One region of the Ensifer sp. Root558 genome, then DNA from elsewhere that is predicted to be linked to it. Evidence: predicted binding sites of a transcription regulator. Region 1 holds the regulator's gene; each other region holds the start of a gene.
What was found. Region 1 encodes PhoB, which activates phosphate uptake and scavenging genes when phosphate is short. Its sites were predicted from a motif close to TGTCATNNANCTGTCAT; they were not measured.

Region 1 (3,446 bases):
CACCAAGGCCGACTTTGACGAGGTGGTCGAGACCAGCCTGCAGAAGGCCGGTCTGTGGAACGAGGTAAAGGATCGTCTGCAGGAGCCCGGCACCGGCCTTTCCGGTGGTCAGCAGCAGCGTCTCTGCATCGCGCGTGCCGTCGCCGTGAGCCCGGAAGTCATCCTCATGGACGAGCCGTGCTCGGCTCTCGATCCGATCGCGACGGCCAAGGTCGAGGAACTGATCCACGAGCTGCGCACGAACTTCACGATCGTCATCGTGACCCACTCGATGCAGCAGGCCGCCCGCGTTTCGCAGCGCACCGCCATGTTCCACCTCGGCAATCTCGTCGAGGAGAACGACACCGACAAGATGTTCACCAATCCGGATGACCAGCGCACCCAGGATTACATCATGGGCCGCTTCGGCTGAGGCCGCATAAGGCTGCAACAGTAACTGCAAAGCGCCCGTAAGGATCGACGATCATGTCCATGCATATCATGTCCGCCTATGACGAAGAACTGAAGTACCTGACGCGCCGCATCTCGGAGATGGGCGGCCTCGCCGAACAGATGGTCGCCGAGTCCGTTCGCGCGCTGGTCAACTCCGATCTGGCTCTCGCACAGAAGGTGATCTCGGACGACACCGTCCTCGACGACGCCGAGCGCCAGATCGGTGAGAAGGCGATCGTCACGATCGCCAAGCGTCAGCCGGTCGCCGCCGACCTGCGTGAGATCATGGGGTCGATCCGCATCGCCTCCGATCTGGAACGCGTCGGCGACCTCGGCAAGAACACCGCCAAGCGCGTGATCGCGGTCGCCGGCTCCGGCATTCCGCGCAAGCTCGCCCGTGGCCTCGAGCATCTGGCAGAGCTCGCTCTCGTCCAGCTCAAGGAAGTGCTCGACGTCTACGCCTCGCGCTCGCCGGAAAAGGCCAACAGCATCCGCGAGCGTGACGAAGAGATCGACGCGATCTACACCTCGCTGTTCCGTGAGCTCTTGACCTACATGATGGAAGATCCGCGCAACATCACGCCCTGCACGCATCTTCTGTTCTGCGCCAAGAACATCGAGCGCATCGGCGACCACGCGACCAATATCGCTGAGACGATCTATTACATGGCGACGGGTGCTCAGCCGGAAGGCGAGCGTCCGAAGGATGACACCACGTCGACGCTGGGCTCGGTCAACGACTGAGCGCCAAGCGCGCCGTAAGCATGCATGCCCTTTGAAATCTGATCCGGTCGCGGCTTCGGTCGCGGCCCCGAATTCCTGTATCTGAAGCATGCGGTTTTCGCCCCGCCTTTGAAAACGGCGGATGTGCTCCAGATTTAGAGTGTCTGAGCGCCGGCCGGGCCGATGAGCCCAAAGGCCGCCCGCGGTAAGGAGACGTTACCTGATGTTGCCAAAAATCGCCGTAGTCGAAGACGAAGAGGCGCTGAGCGTTCTGCTGCGTTACAATCTGGAAGCCGAGGGCTTCGACGTCGATACGATCCTGCGGGGCGACGAGGCGGAGATCCGGCTTCAGGAGCGGCTGCCCGACCTGCTTATCCTCGACTGGATGCTGCCCGGTGTTTCCGGCATTGAACTTTGCCGTCGGCTGCGCCAGCGTCCGGAGACCGAACGTCTGCCGATCATCATGCTGACGGCGCGAGGCGAGGAAAGCGAGCGCGTCCGGGGTCTGGCGACGGGTGCCGACGACTACGTGGTCAAGCCCTTCTCGACGCCGGAGCTGATGGCGCGCGTCAAGGCGATGCTGCGCCGGGCAAAGCCCGAGGTGCTCTCGACGCTGCTTCGCTGCGGCGACATCGAACTCGACCGCGAGACCCACCGCGTTCATCGCCGCAGCCGCGAAGTGCGCCTCGGCCCGACCGAGTTCCGTCTTCTGGAGTTCCTCATGTCCTCGCCGGGCCGCGTCTTCTCTCGCTCGCAGCTTCTGGATGGCGTCTGGGGGCATGACATCTATGTCGACGAGCGCACCGTCGACGTGCATGTCGGTCGTCTGCGCAAGGCTCTGAACTTCTCGAACATGCCCGACGTCATCCGCACCGTTCGCGGCGCCGGCTATTCGCTCGAAAGCTGAGCGGTCTGAAAGTCGCCAACAAAAAAAGGGGCCGATCGGCCCCTTCCTTTATCAATGCGGTCCAGCTTCTTAGCGAGCCCTGCGGCGCTCCCCCGACGGCTGGTAGGCCAGCCGAGCATGGAAGGTGCAGTAAGGCGAGGCTTCCGGGGAATCGTTGCCGCAGAAGTGAAACTCTTCCTTCAGCGGGTCGCCGATCGGCCACTTGCAGGTGCGCTCGGTGAGCTGGGTCAGCTCGAGGCGGCGCGACATCGGCACGACAACGTCGGTGCGGGTGCTGAAATCCTGCTCGGCAACGAGATCGACTTCGATTTCTTCCTTGAGAACGACAGCGCCGGCCGCGCGTGCAACCGGGCGGGTCGAAACGCGCGAAGCGTAGTTCGGTGCGCGCGGTGCCGAAGTCGGGCGCTTCGGACGGGCTGCCGTCGTGGTGCTGCCGCCGGCCTTGGCGCGACCTGGCAGGCTCAGGCGGTGAACCTTGCCGATGACAGCGTTACGGCTGACGCCGCCGAGCTGTGCCGCGATCTGGCTTGCGCTCAGGCCCTCGGACCAAAGCTTCTTCAGTTTCTCCACCCGCTCGTCAGTCCAGTTCATTTCTGCACTCTCCGTTCTCAGCGTTGGGGATGGCAGAATCCCTCACCGCACCCCGGCTAAACCCCGGGGTTGCAAACGCGATAACTCTTTTGGTGACTAGGTCCGCCGCATGCGTCTAGTAATTGAATGTTAACGTACTGACCGCTGGACTCTGTGGCAAGAGTCCCGGGAATCAGGCCGAATCGATTTCGTAGTTTTCCCCAACTTGCTCGGCCAGCGTTGCATTTTTGCAAGCCCTCCCGGACGATTTTTCTGCTGCCAGGAATCGACCCTTGATGTTGCGCTGCAAGGCTTGGTTTTGTTGACATTGCAGCGCGAAATGGGAATAGTGCCTGCGCCGCCGAAAGGCGGCATTTTTGATTTTTATCGGCCCGCGTGAGGCGCGGGATCGATGTCGATCTGGAGTGAAGGAGAGCCTCGCATGACTGCAACCACGCCGCTTTATGATACCTACATGCGCGCGCCGTTGCGTTTCGAGCGAGGAGAGGGCGCCTGGCTGATCGCCGAAGACGGCACGCGTTATCTCGATTTCGGTGCCGGCGTTGCCGTGAACTCGCTCGGCCACGCGCACCCGCACCTGGTCGAAGCGCTGAAGGCGCAGGCCGACAAGGTCTGGCACCTGTCCAACCTTTATGAAATTGCGGGCCAGGAAAGCCTCGGCCGCCGGCTGACGGCGGTGACCTTTGCCGACAAGGTCTTCTTCACCAATTCGGGCGCGGAAGCGCTGGAATGCGCCATCAAGACGGCACGGCGTTACCACTTCTCCAAGGGCCACCCGGAGAAGTTCCACGTC
Region 2 (3,446 bases), on a different contig from region 1:
GTAGCTGAAGAACTGGTCGCCGCTGTTAAAGCCCTGCGGCGTCGCAAAGCGCATGTCGTTGGCATCAAGCGTATAGGGAATGATCAGGTGCGGCTTGTCGGCCGAAAGACCCGGCACCCAGTAGGGCAGTTCGTCGGCGTAGCTGTCGCAGGAGTAAAGGAACCCGCCTTCCTCCAGCACCAGCTTCAGCGTATTGGCCGAAGGCTTGCCCTGGTAGATGCCGAGCGGCCGCTCGCCGGTGAGCTCCGTGTGCAGGCGGACGACCTCGCGGATATGCTCGCGTTCGACCTCTTCCGGCACGTCCTTGTATTCCAGCCAGCGCAGACCGTGGCTGGCGATTTCCCAGCCGGCTTCCTTCATGGCAGCGACGGCTTCCGGATTGCGCGCCATGGCCTGCGTCACGCCATAGACGGTCAGCGGGACGTTGCGGCTGGTGAACATGCGCCACAGCCGCCAGAAGCCGGAACGGGCACCGTATTCGTAGATCGATTCCATGTTGAGGTTACGCTGGCCAGCCCAGGGCTGCGCGCCGACAATTTCCGACAGCAGGCACTCGGACGCTGGGTCGCCATCGAGAATGCAGCTTTCGCCGCCCTCTTCGTAGTTCAGCACGAACTGCACGGCGATGCGCGCATCGCCCGGCCAGTTTGCCTTCGGCGGATTGCGGCCGTAGCCAACGAGGTCGCGCGGATACTTAGTCTCAGACATCAAATCACCCTTCGAATTTTTAGGAACGGTATCACCGCCGACCGGATTGTCGATACCGAAATGACGTGAGGCAGGGCAGCGGCAGCGCCACGGCCCTGACGGAAATTACCAGAAAAATTCGGCTGAGCCCGAGGTTGAGAGATTTTTCGAAACAGCGTTGAATGGATCGGCAAGGACAACGGCCCTCATCGAGATGAAATCCTACATTCAAGCGCTCCGCGAAAAAGTCGGTCCCGGCCTGCTTCTCTGCCCGTCAGTGGCGGCCGTCATTGTCGATTCCGATGGCCGGGTCCTCTTGCAGGAGAAAGCAAGTGGCGAAGGCTGGAGCCTGCCGGCCGGCGCGATCGAGCCGGGCGAGACGCCTGTCGATGCGGTCATCCGCGAGGTCATGGAGGAAACCGGCTATCCGGTCTCGGTCGAGCGGATACTGGGCGTCTTCGGCGGAGAAGCGTTTCGCTACACCTACCCGAACGGCGACCACGTCGAATATGTGGTTACCCTCTATCGATGCCGGATCGTCGGTTCCCAGCAGCCGATCACCGATGGCGAAACGAAGTCGCTGCGCTACTTCGCGCCGGCGGACATGCCGGACCTCGGCCTGCCCTATCCGAAAGCGCTGCTCTTTGCAGCTTCGCCCGCGTCCGTTTCCGATTAGCGCTGCGCCATCAGCGCAGCGACGATCAGCGGCAGCGGCCGGACCGCGCCTTGCGGCGCCAGCGATGGGTCGGCGGCGGCCCGCTTCGCCCGCTCTGCGCGCGTGTTCGTCGAGATCTTGCCGAGCGGGTGCTGTGAATGCACCCGCATGGGTGCGCCCGTCTCCTGCTCGACAAACAGCGCAAGGCTGCCGATCGAAAGCGGTTTTGATAGGCAGGGCTCGAACAGGTCACGGAGCGGCGCCTCGAGCCGCCGCATCGCGTCTGGCGCAAGCGGACCGGTCAGCATCATGTGGAAACGGTATTCGTCCATCACATGCGGATCGCCCCAACGGTGCAGGTTGGAGAACTGTGGGGCGGTCAGCCGGTCCGGATCGGAGCGCTCGATCTCGTCTTCGCTGAGCGGCGCGCGGAAGGCGTCGAACTCCTGGATGACGTTGGCCGCAAGCAGATGCATGGCCGTGCTCGGCACCTGCGGCATCAGCCCGAAGCATCGGCCGATGCGGGCGACCTCCAGGCGATCGATTTCGAACGGAGTCTGGGCGCCGGCAAAATGCATCAGCGCCTTCAGAAGCTTCGGTTCCGTCATGTCCGGATGCAGGCGGAACGGCGACATCATCACCGCATGAAAGCCGAAGCGTCGCGGAACCGCCGTGTGATAGGCGACATCCGCGGCGCTCAAGCCCGCGACCGACGGCAACTCGGCAGGTTCCCCGGAATAGACATTGCGCCCCAGCCAGCTTGCAGCGGTCGCGGAAAGCGGGTCGGCCATCGGCGGCGTAAAACAAATGGCATAGCGCATCGGCTGGCTCCGGGTATCCGTCAGCGCAGGATGAGCAATAGCTGCGGTTTTCCGCCCTCACCCCGACTTGTCCAATGGCCGCGTCTTAGGTGATTTGCGTGACAGATTGACGAAGTCGGCCGGGGATGAGCGCGGCAGCGGTGCGAACGTCACCCCTCGTTTTTCGGAACCATCCGGCCCATCGCCCGTTCCTAAAAGGTAGGAAAACAAGGATGGAGAAGAAGCGTGACCTATCACAATGCGAACCTTCAGGACGCCCGGATCAAGGAGACCCACGACCTGATCGCAAGCGACAAGGTTGAAGGCACGAGGGTCTATGGCCCCGACGACAAACACATCGGCTCGATCGAGCGCGTGATCATCGAGAAGCGCAGCGGGCGCGTCGCCTATGCGGTGCTCGGCTTCGGCGGTTTTCTCGGCCTCGGCGAAGACCACTATCCATTGCCTTGGGCAAAGCTGACCTATGACGAGAAGCTCGGCGGCTATCGCACTGATGTGACTCGCGATCAGGTCGAAAACGCGCCGAAATATCACGGCACCGAAGAATACGACTGGAACGCGGAAAACGGACGCCGTGTCTACGACTACTACGGCGTGCCGCCCTACTGGATGTAATGCCTGACTTTCGATCTTTCGGGTCCCGCCGCGGGCGGGGCCCTTCGCATGTCCGGCCCTAAAGATGTTTCTCGCGAAGTGCGGCTATGTGATTCCGGCAGAAGAAAGAATCGGGAATATCGATCGCCGGAGAACCGGCGATCTCTTCGACGACGAAACGCGCCAGGCGGTGTGCGATGCCGAAGCTCACCTTGAACCCGCCGGTCAGGACCGAGACGTTCGGATGGTCCGGATGCCGGCCTGCCATCGGCTCGCGCCCCGTCGCTTTCGGGCGCAACCCTGCCCATCGCTCCACCACCTCGGCACCCGCCAGGCGCGGCGCGAGCGCTACGGCGCGCCGAAGCAGCTCATCCAGCTGCTCGTCCGTCGACAGGGGATCGGCAAAACTGTTTTCGCTGGTGCTGCCGACCGCCACATGGCCGTCGTCATGGGCAATAATGTAGACGCCGTCGGCAAAGATCACCGGAAGCGCCGGATCGATCTCCGCGCGCAGCAGTGCCGCCTGCCCCTTGACAGCCGTGCCGCTCGTTTCCGCCAGCGGCACCGACACGTCGTCGATCAGTTGAAAACTGCCGACGCCGGCCGCGATGATGCAATGCTCGAAATCGATCCGGGTGCCATCGTCGAGTTCGGCCCGGCCGCGTTCCGGCTCGATCCGGCGCACGCCC
Region 3 (3,446 bases), on a different contig from region 1:
AGGCCATAGACCCCAAAGATCGCAGGCGTCGCGAAATAGCCGATCTGCGCCGATAGCTGCCGGCCGGCGGAAACGTCGCTTGCCGACCACAGTCGCAGGAGCCGGATTTCCTCGTCCGTAAAATCTGGACGGCCCTGTCGGCCGTCCGTCTCTTCGGAGAGGATATCCATCGCCTAGCCCCGGTCGCGGAAGCGGTTGGTGATCGGGTAGCGGCGGTCGCGTCCGAAGTTCTTCTTGGTGATCTTGACGCCCGGCGCCGATTGCCGGCGCTTGTATTCGGCGATGTAGAGCAGATGCTCGACCCGGTGTACGGTCACCTCGTCATGGCCGCGGGCGACGATCTCGTCCGTCCCCATTTCCTTTTCCACCAGGCATTCGAGAATGTCGTCGAGCACCGGATAGGGCGGCAGCGAATCCTGGTCCGTCTGGTTGGGACGAAGCTCGGCCGAAGGCGCCTTGTCGATAATGTTCTGCGGAATGACGATGCCGGAAGGACCAAGCGCGCCCGGAGGAACCGTGGTATTGCGCCAGCTCGAGATGGCATAGACCTGCATCTTGTAGAGGTCCTTGATCGGGTTGAAGCCGCCGTTCATGTCGCCATAGAGCGTGGCATAGCCGACCGACATCTCCGACTTGTTGCCCGTGGTCACAACCATCGAGCCGAACTTGTTGGAGATCGCCATCAGGATCGTGCCGCGGGTGCGGCTCTGCAGGTTCTCCTCGGTGATGCCTGATTCCGTGCCTTCGAACGTATCGGAGAGTGCGCTGAGGAACCCTTCGACCGGCTCGGAGATCGGCACGATGTCGTAACGGCAGCCGAGGGCCTCGGCGCATTCCTTGGCGTCCTTCAGCGATTCCTGCGAGGTGTAGCGGTAGGGCAGCATGACCGTGCGCACCCGCTCCTCGCCGAGCGCATCGACGGCGAGCGCTGCGCAAATGGCGGAATCGATACCGCCGGAGAGGCCAAGCACGACATTCTTGAAGCCGTTCTTGTTCACATAGTCGCGGAAGCCGAGCATGCAGGCGCGGTAATCCGCCTCCTCCCGCTCCGGCAGGCGCGACTTCAGGCCGTGCTCGCAATGCCAGCCGCTCTCGCCCTTCTTCCACTCCACGATCGAGATAGCCTCTTCGAACTGGCTCATCTGGAAGGCGAGCGACTTGTCGGTGTTGAAGGCGAAGCTGGCGCCGTCGAAGACCAATTCGTCCTGGCCGCCGAGCTGGTTGGCATAGATCATCGGCAGGCCGGTCTCGATCACCTGCTTCAGCACGACCTGATGGCGCACGTCGACCTTGCCGCGATAATAGGGCGAACCATTCGGCGACAGCAGGATTTCAGCACCGCTTTCGGCCAGCGTCTCGCAGACGCCGAGATCGCCCCAGATGTCCTCGCAGATCGGAATGCCGATGCGCACACCGCGGAAATTGACCGGTCCCGGCATCTCGCCCGGATCGAAGACGCGCTTCTCGTCGAACTCGCCATAGTTCGGCAGATCGACCTTGTCGCGGATCGCGATCACCTTGCCATCGTCGAGTACTGCCACGGCGTTATGTCGGCCGGTCTTCGACAGGCGCGGGAAGCCGATGATGACGCCCGGGCCGCCATCGGCCGTCTCGGCGGCCAGCTTTTCGACGGCCTGGAGGCAGGCCTTGAGAAAGGCCGGCTTCAGAACAAGGTCTTCCGGCGGATAGCCCGAAATGAACAGCTCCGTCAAAAGCAGGAGATCGGCGCCCTGTCGCGCCGCATCGGCGCGCGCCTCACGCGCCTTGGCCAGGTTTCCGGCGATGTCGCCCACGGTCGGATTGAGCTGGGCTACGGCGATACGAAGGAGCGAGGGGGCGTTTTTATGGGCGGTCATGAGCGGGCCTGTCGGTCTGTCCTGAACGATTGCATCTGACTTTCGCAATGTTCTTTAGCGCAATCTGCGGAAAAATACCCACAGCCAATCGCAGCCACGCGAAAAAAACCGAAAACTTCTGTTTTTCCCGGTCCTTATACTGGGCCGTTCGTGCGGCTTCACGCCACGAAAAGCCACCCTCCATTCCCGTTAAGAAACCATTCATCCCCTGTTCAAAATGACGGGCGTATGACAGTTACACGACGCATTTATGAAATTGGAGAATATGTTGGCCAGTATCGATTCCGCTGTCGCGCGAGGCTCACGTGTCTATGCCGATCGACCCGGCTTCGCCGCACGGCACGCCAAGACGCTCGCTTCCACGCGCAGCGCCCTGTTCTCCCTGTTCGTTGCAACTGCCCTTGTCTTCGCCGTTGAACTGATCGTCCGTCAGTCGCTGACCGATACCCTATCCTATGTCCTCGACCCGACGCGCCCGGCGCTGACGACCATCGGCATATTCTTTCTCATTCTGCTCGCTGTCGACGGTATTTTCGGCCGCGAGCACAAGTCCGCCGTGGTGATCGCGCCGCTGGCACTTCTGCCGGCCGTCATCTGCCAGCAGAAGCAGGTGTTCCTGTCCGATCCGCTCTATCCGACCGACTTCCTGTTCGGCCGCCAGATCATGGAGCTGATGCCCGTGCTGGTAAAGGACCGTCCGTGGACGGCGGTCGGCATCGCGGTCGGCCTGGTTGCCACCGTCGTCGCCATCGCCCTCCTGTTGCGCTTTGCCTGGCGGACCTTCCCGAAGCTGACGACCCGCGAGCGTGTCGCCCGCCTCGCCTTCGCGCTGCCGCTGCTCGTCGCCTTCTGGAACATCATGGATTACAACCAGTTCTCCTGGATCCGTGATCGCCTGAAGGTCATCCCGATCATGTGGGACCAGACCGAGAACTATAAGCACAACGGCTTTGCGCTCGCCTTTGCGATCAACCTGCCGATGGCCAATGTCAGCGCGCCCGCCGGCTACATGGCCGACGCGATCGACCGCATTCCGGTGAAGCCGCTTCCCGCCGGCACCTCGCACCGCGGCAAGCCCGACGTCATCGTGCTGATGAGCGAATCCTTCTGGGATCCGACCCGCCTGCCGAACGTCAAGCTGTCGCCCGATCCGATGCCGACGATCCGCGAAATGCAGTCGGGCAACGTCTTCTCGCCGGAGTTCGGCGGCATGACCGCCAATGTCGAGTTCGAGGCGCTGACCGGCTTCTCGAACGCGTTCCTGCCCTACGGCAGCATCCCGTACCAGCAGTACATCCGCAATCCGATCCCGTCGCTTGCCACCTTCTTCCGTGGCGAAGGTTACGTCTCGCGCGCCATCCATCCGTTCCAGAGCTGGTTCTGGAACCGCACCGCCGTCTACAAGGCATTCGGCTTCGACATGTTCAAGTCGGAAGAGAACATGCCGCCGATGCAGAAGCGCGGGATCTTCGCCTCGGACGACTCGCTGACCAACGAGATCATCCGCCAGGCCGACGCGATGGACGACCCGTTCTTCTTCTTCGCCGTCACACTCCAGGGCCATGGCCCCTATGAGGCCAACCGCTACGC

Region 2: ASD63_RS06050 (DUF1045 domain-containing protein) is a predicted target of PhoB. The motif match lies at 2,262-2,278, and genes of this name have one in related genera.
Region 3: ASD63_RS03740 (LTA synthase family protein) is a predicted target of PhoB. The motif match lies at 2,074-2,090, and genes of this name have one in related genera.

What each region holds. Positions count from the first base shown of each region.
Region 1 is NZ_LMGC01000012.1:457,381-460,826, forward strand. Features, by position in the region: gene pstB (phosphate ABC transporter ATP-binding protein PstB) at 1-412, shown strand, start outside; gene phoU (phosphate signaling complex protein PhoU) at 463-1,176, shown strand; gene phoB (phosphate regulon transcriptional regulator PhoB) at 1,379-2,062, shown strand; gene ASD63_RS15580 (GcrA family cell cycle regulator) at 2,132-2,653, opposite strand; gene ASD63_RS15585 (aspartate aminotransferase family protein) at 3,075-3,446, shown strand, end outside.
Region 2 is NZ_LMGC01000002.1:19,316-22,761, reverse strand. Features, by position in the region: gene puuE (allantoinase PuuE) at 1-708, opposite strand, end outside; gene ASD63_RS06055 (NUDIX domain-containing protein) at 902-1,363, shown strand; gene ASD63_RS06050 (DUF1045 domain-containing protein) at 1,360-2,163, opposite strand; gene ASD63_RS06045 (PRC-barrel domain-containing protein) at 2,389-2,778, shown strand; gene ASD63_RS06040 (FAD-binding oxidoreductase) at 2,837-3,446, opposite strand, start outside.
Region 3 is NZ_LMGC01000001.1:749,995-753,440, reverse strand. Features, by position in the region: gene ASD63_RS03750 (hypothetical protein) at 1-170, opposite strand, end outside; gene ASD63_RS03745 (NAD+ synthase) at 174-1,856, opposite strand; gene ASD63_RS03740 (LTA synthase family protein) at 2,125-3,446, shown strand, end outside.